Regions from separate parts of the Paenibacillus sp. FSL R7-0204 genome, predicted to be linked through region 1. Evidence: predicted binding sites of a transcription regulator. Region 1 holds the regulator's gene; the other holds the start of a gene.
What was found. Region 1 encodes CtsR, which represses protease genes until heat stress. Its sites were predicted from a motif close to ATGGTCAATAAAGGTCAAACA; they were not measured.
Positions count from the first base shown of each region.

Region 2: a site for CtsR is predicted at 1,893-1,913, ahead of clpP (ATP-dependent Clp endopeptidase proteolytic subunit ClpP). Genes of this name have one in related genera too.

Region 1 covers NZ_JBBOCA010000001.1:975,338-978,752, reverse strand. The annotation lists gene clpC (ATP-dependent protease ATP-binding subunit ClpC) at 1-130, opposite strand, end outside; gene MKX42_RS04330 (protein arginine kinase) at 167-1,231, opposite strand; gene MKX42_RS04325 (UvrB/UvrC motif-containing protein) at 1,260-1,784, opposite strand; gene MKX42_RS04320 (CtsR family transcriptional regulator) at 1,815-2,276, opposite strand; gene MKX42_RS04315 (GNAT family N-acetyltransferase) at 2,639-3,415, opposite strand, start outside.
Region 2 covers NZ_JBBOCA010000001.1:31,136-34,550, reverse strand. The annotation lists gene MKX42_RS00150 (PdaC/SigV domain-containing protein) at 1-342, shown strand, start outside; gene MKX42_RS00145 (GDSL-type esterase/lipase family protein) at 496-1,134, shown strand; gene clpP (ATP-dependent Clp endopeptidase proteolytic subunit ClpP) at 1,209-1,805, opposite strand; tRNA gene MKX42_RS00135 (tRNA-Arg) at 1,999-2,073, opposite strand; gene MKX42_RS00130 (sugar-binding transcriptional regulator) at 2,366-3,415, shown strand, end outside.

The DNA.
Region 1 (3,415 bases):
CGTCTCCTTCACGAATCAGTCCGAGTAAAATATGCTCTGTCCCAATGTTGTTGTGTCCCAAACGTACGGCTTCTTCCTGCGCCAGCGCCAGCACCTTTTGTGCGCGTTCCGTAAATCTTCCAAACATCATATCTCCTGCACCTCCACGGATAATAAATATCTATAATTAATGTTGTGATCCCAGTGTCTCCCGGAGCAGCTTCGCCCGGTACATATCGCGTTCAGTAGGCGACAGCTCGTCACCGAACAGCTTTTGCAGAAAGCCAGGCTGAGTCTTGACATTCAGCTCATTGAGCACTGAAATCGAAGGCCCTTCCAGAATCCCCAGATCTACACCAAGCCGCAGATCGGAGAGCCGCTGTGCCGATTCTTTCAGTTCCATCACAGCAGCATAGGCCAAAATTCCGTAGGAGCGCTTGATACGGTCAGTAATCCGCAATGCGGAATCCGCCAGCAGGCGTTCACGCGCATTCCGCTCATGCTCTATAATCTGGGTGACTACACTGTGAAGATTCTCAATAATCTCACTTTCGGTCTGTCCCAGCGTAATCTGGTTCGAGATCTGAAAGATATTCCCTACTGCTTCGCTGCCTTCACCATAAATTCCTCTAACGGTAAGCCCCACCTGATTGACTGCGGATAAAATGCGGTTGATCTGATGAGTCATCACCAATGCTGGCAGATGGACCATAACCGAAGCTCTTAGTCCTGTTCCCACATTGGTGGGACAGCTTGTTAAGTATCCTCTGCGGTCATCGAAGGCGTAATTGACAGCAGCCTCGAAAATATCATCGATGGCGGTTGCCCTAACCCATGCTTCTCTGACCTGCAGCCCAGGGAACAGACATTGAATGCGGAGATGATCCTCCTCATTAATCATAATGCTGACCGACTCGTCCTCATTAAGAATGACTGCCCCGCCTTTGGAATCATCCGCCAGATTAGGACTGATAAGGTGCTTTTCCACCAGCACTTTTTTGTCCAGCTCACCCAGCTCATCCAGTCTCAGCAGTTCAAAGCTGCCGAAACCTGCAGCGGCATCACCCTGAAATACAGGGGCAAGCTGCTCCAGCACCTCCTCCGACTGCTCTGTTGAAGCGAGTAGCGGGAACGGAAGATGCTCCAGATTACGGGCGATACGCATACGGCTGCTGATGACAATCTCCGAATGACTGCCGCCGCAGCGCATCCATTCACTAAGTGCTTGTTCGGTATACCGGAGACTTGACATGCCTGATCCCCCCTATATATCAAAGACTTTACTCTTGTGGCATTTCTTTTTCAAGCTTGCGGATTCTGTCCCTCAGCTCAGCTGCGGTCTCGAACTCCTCCTGCACAATACTCTGCTGTAATTCCTGCTTCAGCTCATCAATCTGGCGCTTGCACATAATCTGTGCTCCAGCCCGTTTGGGAAGCTTGCCGACATGTGCTGTACTGCCATGCACCCGTCTGAAGAGCGGGTCAAGCGTACTGTCGAAATACTTATAGCAGGAGCTGCAGCCGAACCGTCCCAGCTTGCTGAACTGTGAATAGGTCATGCCGCAGTTTTCACAATGCAGACCCTGCACACTTTGTGCTGCCGCTGATTTGCCCTTGCCCGGGCCTTCCAGATCCAGAAGACCGGAAAGCAAGCTGTGGATAGAGAAGCCTCCCGCAGTTCCGGGAATCAGTTCACCCTTCTCCCGCGCACAGCTTTCGCAAATATGAAATTCCGTCTTCTCCCCGTTCACGATCTTCGTGAAGTGGAGTGTTGCCGGTTTGACGCCGCATTCCTGGCATAGCATAAGCGGTGTCCCTCCTTACCATTTGACAAATTATTTGCCCAATAAAGAGATTAGCATAGCCTTCATAAGCTTGGCACGAATCTCATCCCGGTACGGCAGATTAACCGTCAGGCATTCCCGGGAAACCGCAGACCGCATTAGACACGCTTCACGTTTGGAGAGGAAACGGGCCTCCTCCAGCTGATAAATCAGCCCTTCGGCAGAATTCTGATCAATATCATTCCCTATCGTGGAGTTCAGATGTGCGTATAAGGCTACATTCTGAGGCAGCTCATAGCGCTGAATCCGGATATATCCGCCACCGCCGCGTTTGCTCTCCACCACATATCCCTTTTCCAATGTGAACCGTGTACTGATGACGTAATTGATCTGTGACGGGACACAGGAGAACTGGTCCGCCAGATCATTGCGCTGAATTTCCACCGTACCTTCGGGACTTTCATGCAAAATATTCTTCAGATATTGTTCAATAATATCGGAGATATTACGCATCACTCATCCTCCAGTGTGTAAGCATTGGTTAAATCTGTGCTGCGCCAACGCCTGCCGTCAGAGACATGCTCTTAAGAACTTAAACCGGGCAATGCAATAAGAATCGGCTGTAATAGCCTCTGCACTGCGCTTTTTCTCTAAATGTTACATTCCTGAGAACGATGATATCCGGCCTGCGTTGACTTTGACTTTCTTTGACTTTTTCATATTATAACATATTCTCACTGAATTCCAAGGGGTTACTCTTATTTTTTACTTTTTGGCTGTATTGTATTCCGGTTGCCTGCTTAGTTCACTGAATTGGGGCGTTATGTATAGGAAAGCTCCTCCGCTTCCGAGGGAAGGGGAGGAGCCGTTCACTGTCAGAAAAAATCGAATAATGCCGTCTCGGCCTGCGGAATCAGCGCTTCAAGCCAAGCTATCGCCTCAGCAGTCCCGGATAATTGTTCGTATCCGGCCGCCTGAAGCGGACGTTTGTATCCCATTAGCAGCACTGTAAGCGTGCCGATACTGCATTCAAGGCCAGCCTCTGAGCGCTCGCCCTGAATCCGGGTAAGCGTCGCCTCCCCCTGCTCCGACACAGTCCACCGCCATAACCCGTTGTTCCAGACCGCATGCTTATCTTCAATATAAAGCACCCGCTCCCGGTCACCCTCCGGCATATTGAAGGTCATGTTCTCCACAAAAGCCTTAGCATTGACGATACGCGCCATGAAGTATGGATAATTCTCCTGCGCAATCCGCGGATCAGGAAGGAGAAAAGGCAGAATATCGTCAGCAGGCACCAGCTTCAGCTGTGCAGCCGTAATCATGGAGTCATGATTGGCCAGGAAGCTCCACAAGCCCTGGCGGGCAAGCTCGTTCCCATAGATGAACTCATCTATGACCAGCTCCTGCTGCACTATTTTATACAGCACATAGCCCTGCGGTTCACCCTGCTCGGAATAATACACACAGGAATGCGTGTCGTCATCGAGCACACTTTCCTTCCACCAGGTGTCGCTGCGCTGGAGAGTCCCGTTATACCTCATGGCGAATTGGTCGTACAGCTGCTGGAATACTGCAAGATCAGGAGAATCGCGCTTCACACTGCCCTTAATCTCCGTCTTGTGCGGGAACTTCCCTACAGGAAGAGTGTA
Region 2 (3,415 bases), 940 kb from region 1:
GGGTATACCGGCGGTGCCCATGGGATGACTTACCGCAATGCGTTCACCTTCTCGCTCAAAGACGGGAAACGCCTGTTGCTGGGCGACCTGTTCGGTGCCAACCCTAATTACAAGAAACAGCTCAATGCCAAGCTGGCCACCGAGATCAAAGCTAACGGAGGATATCTGGGCGGGTTCAATGGACTGAATACCGAGAAGTACTTCTATCTGAAAGATGGCAAAGCGGTGCTCTTCTTCCAGTTATACGAATACACGGCATATGCCGAGGGCTTCCCGGAATTTAACTTCAGCTTCAAGGAACTCCTGCCCGATGGAAGCAGTCCGTTCGCGGCGCTGAAATAATAAACTGGATTATCCAGATGCCCTTGCATCTCCTCCGGGAGACACAAGGGCATCTTTCATCCACGGCCTAATCAGCCTGCCCTGCCGTTACCACTTCACCCGGATAGTCATAAGCTATAGAAGGCAAGCAGCTTATACGGGGAGGGGAAGGTTATGGTCTATGCTTATACAGCGATCGGGGATTCACTTACAACCGGCTTCGGGGCGCTGCCCGGGAACGGCTTCGTCCCCGTCTACCGGCGGATGGCGGAAGGGAGGCTGGGCACGCCGGTGGTGCCGGCGAATCTTGGTGTCAACGGTCTGACCACCGGGGGGCTGAAGCAACGGCTGAGGAGCTCAAATGTCTACCGGGCAGCGGTGAAGGATGCGCAGATCATTACGCTGTCCATTGGCGGCAATGACTTGATTAAGGCAGCCCGGGCAGCCGGGCCCCGGCCCGGCGAATTCCAGGGCTTGCTTCAGCAGGCGCTTAGGGACTGCAAGCGTAACTACAGCGACATCATGGGTAGCCTGACACAGCTCAAAGCAGGTTCCCGCAGCCCCTACATCATCCGGATGGTAGGCCTGTATAATCCATACCCACAGGTGAATGAAGCAACAGAGTGGGTGCGGGAGTTCAACCGCTATGCAGCAGGCTACAGCAGCAATAACGTAGGGTTTGCTTCGGTATACCATGAATTTGCCGGTAATGAGCGGGGGCTGCTGTTCCTGGACCATATTCACCCGAATGGCAGAGGCTACCGCGTAATTGCAGGCAAACTGGATGCCCTGGGGTACGGAGGTTTAAGGTAGCATGAAGAAAGAGGCTGTAACATGACCGGACCGGTCTGTTACAGCCTCTTCGTGTATTCATTGGGATAGATTACTTATACGCCTGTCGGCAAAGTCTTCTCAATTACCTTGTCCACGATACCATATTCTGCAGCGTCTGCAGCGCTCATGAAGTAATCGCGGTCAGTATCCTTCTCGATCTTCTCCAGCGGCTGGCCTGTACGCTCGGACAGGATGCGGTTCAGCTTCTCACGCAGCTTGATGATGCGGCGGGCGCGGATCTCGATATCCGAAGCCTGGCCCTGGGCACCGCCTAGCGGCTGGTGAATCATGATCTCGCTGTTCGGCAGGGCGAAGCGCTTGCCCTTGGCGCCGGCGTTCAGCAGGAACGCTCCCATGGAAGCGGCCATACCTACACAGATGGTGGATACATCCGGCTTAATGTATTGCATTGTATCGAAGATGGCCATACCCGCTGTGATGGAACCGCCTGGGCTGTTCACATACAGGTGAATATCCTTATCCGGGTCCTCGGCAGCCAGGAAGAGCATTTGTGCGATGATGGAATTGGCAACCACGTCATTAACCTCCGTTCCAAGGAAAATGATGCGGTCCTTCAGCAGGCGGGAATAGATGTCATAAGCGCGCTCACCGCGGTTGCTCTGTTCTACTACCATAGGAATATAACTCACGTGGAAAACCTCCTTGAAATTGGTGCTTCGAATGTGTTCATTTTTTACTGTTACCGTATTAACCACATGATAAACAAATTCAAACAAAAAGTCAAAGAAAGTCAAACTTACTTTCAAAAAAAAGAGCCCTCAAGCGGCTCATTGGTTAAGTATAATATAATCGGAACTAAATTATGTACAAGCTTGAAAAAAATGGCGCGCCCGCCAAGAATCGAACTTGGATCTCAGGCTTCGGAGGCCTACGTCATATCCATTGGACCACGGGCGCAACAGAAATTATTATAATATACTTCTCGGATAAAAGCAATGCGTATTAGGTATCCTGCGCAAAAATAGTTTTCTCTGTCTCCATTAATAGAGCCGGAGATGCGCCTCCTGCCAGCGGGCTGCCGGACAAGCCCATGTATAAGATGAAAGCTGGCTGAGAATTATAGTCTCGGAACACTTGCACTTGGCGTCAGTTTTGGGTAGAATATGGGTGGGACTTAAAAAGTTAACCCGGGACATTTTGAGACCACGAACAAGGGATAAGAGAAAGACGAAGTTGCAGGAGTGAAAGCATGCGTAATCTATTGGAAATCCAAAAGCAGCTTCTGCCTGATCTCATGGAAACCCTTAAGAGACGGTATACGATTCTACATCAGATCATGCTGTCCGATATTATTGGGCGCAGGACGTTAGCCGCATCGCTTGATATGACCGAGCGGGTGCTGCGCGCCGAGACGGATCTTCTGAAATCGCAGGGGCTCATTGAGATCGAGAGCGTCGGTATGCGCATTAGCGATGCCGGTCGCAGACTGCTTGACCTGCTGGAGCCGGTCGCCAAGAGCCTATTCGGCCTGGATGATCTGGAAGAGAAAATTCGTACAACGTACGGTCTCACCAAAGTAATTGTGGTACCTGGCGATTGTGAGACATCGCCGTTCACCAAGCGTGAGCTGGGGCGCGCAGGCTCCAAGGCACTGCTCAGCGTACTGCGAAGTGATGATACGATTGCCGTCACAGGTGGATCAACACTGGCCGAGATGGCCGATCAGCTGACCCCGCCGCTATCCCTTTCCTATAAGAACGCCTGGGTTGTTCCGGCGCGTGGAGGACTGGGAGAGAGCATGGAGATACAGGCCAACACCATTGCTTCAACCATGGCCAAACGGATTGGCGCCAATTACCGTCTGCTGCATGTGCCCGATCTGCTTAGCGGAGACGCATATGAGTCGCTTGCGCAGGACTCCAATATTGGAGAGATTGTACAAATTATCCGCAGATCGCGTATTATTGTACATGGAATAGGCGACGCCATTGAAATGACCCACCGCCGCAAGCTGGACTCCGGGACGATCTCAGAGATTCAGAGCGAGGGAGCCGTAGCCGAGTCCTTCGGATACTATTTCAATGAGAATGGCGAAGTGGTTCATACGATGCGGACCATGGGGCTGCGCCTGGAAGACATTATCCGTACGGAAGTCGTTATCGGTATTGCCGGCGGCAAACGCAAGGCGAAGGCCATTCATGCGATGCTGCGGTTCGGGCAAGAGGATATTCTCGTCATCGACGAGGCGGCGGCTGTTGAAATCGGCAAGGAAATCGACACACAGCTACAAAAGGTCCTA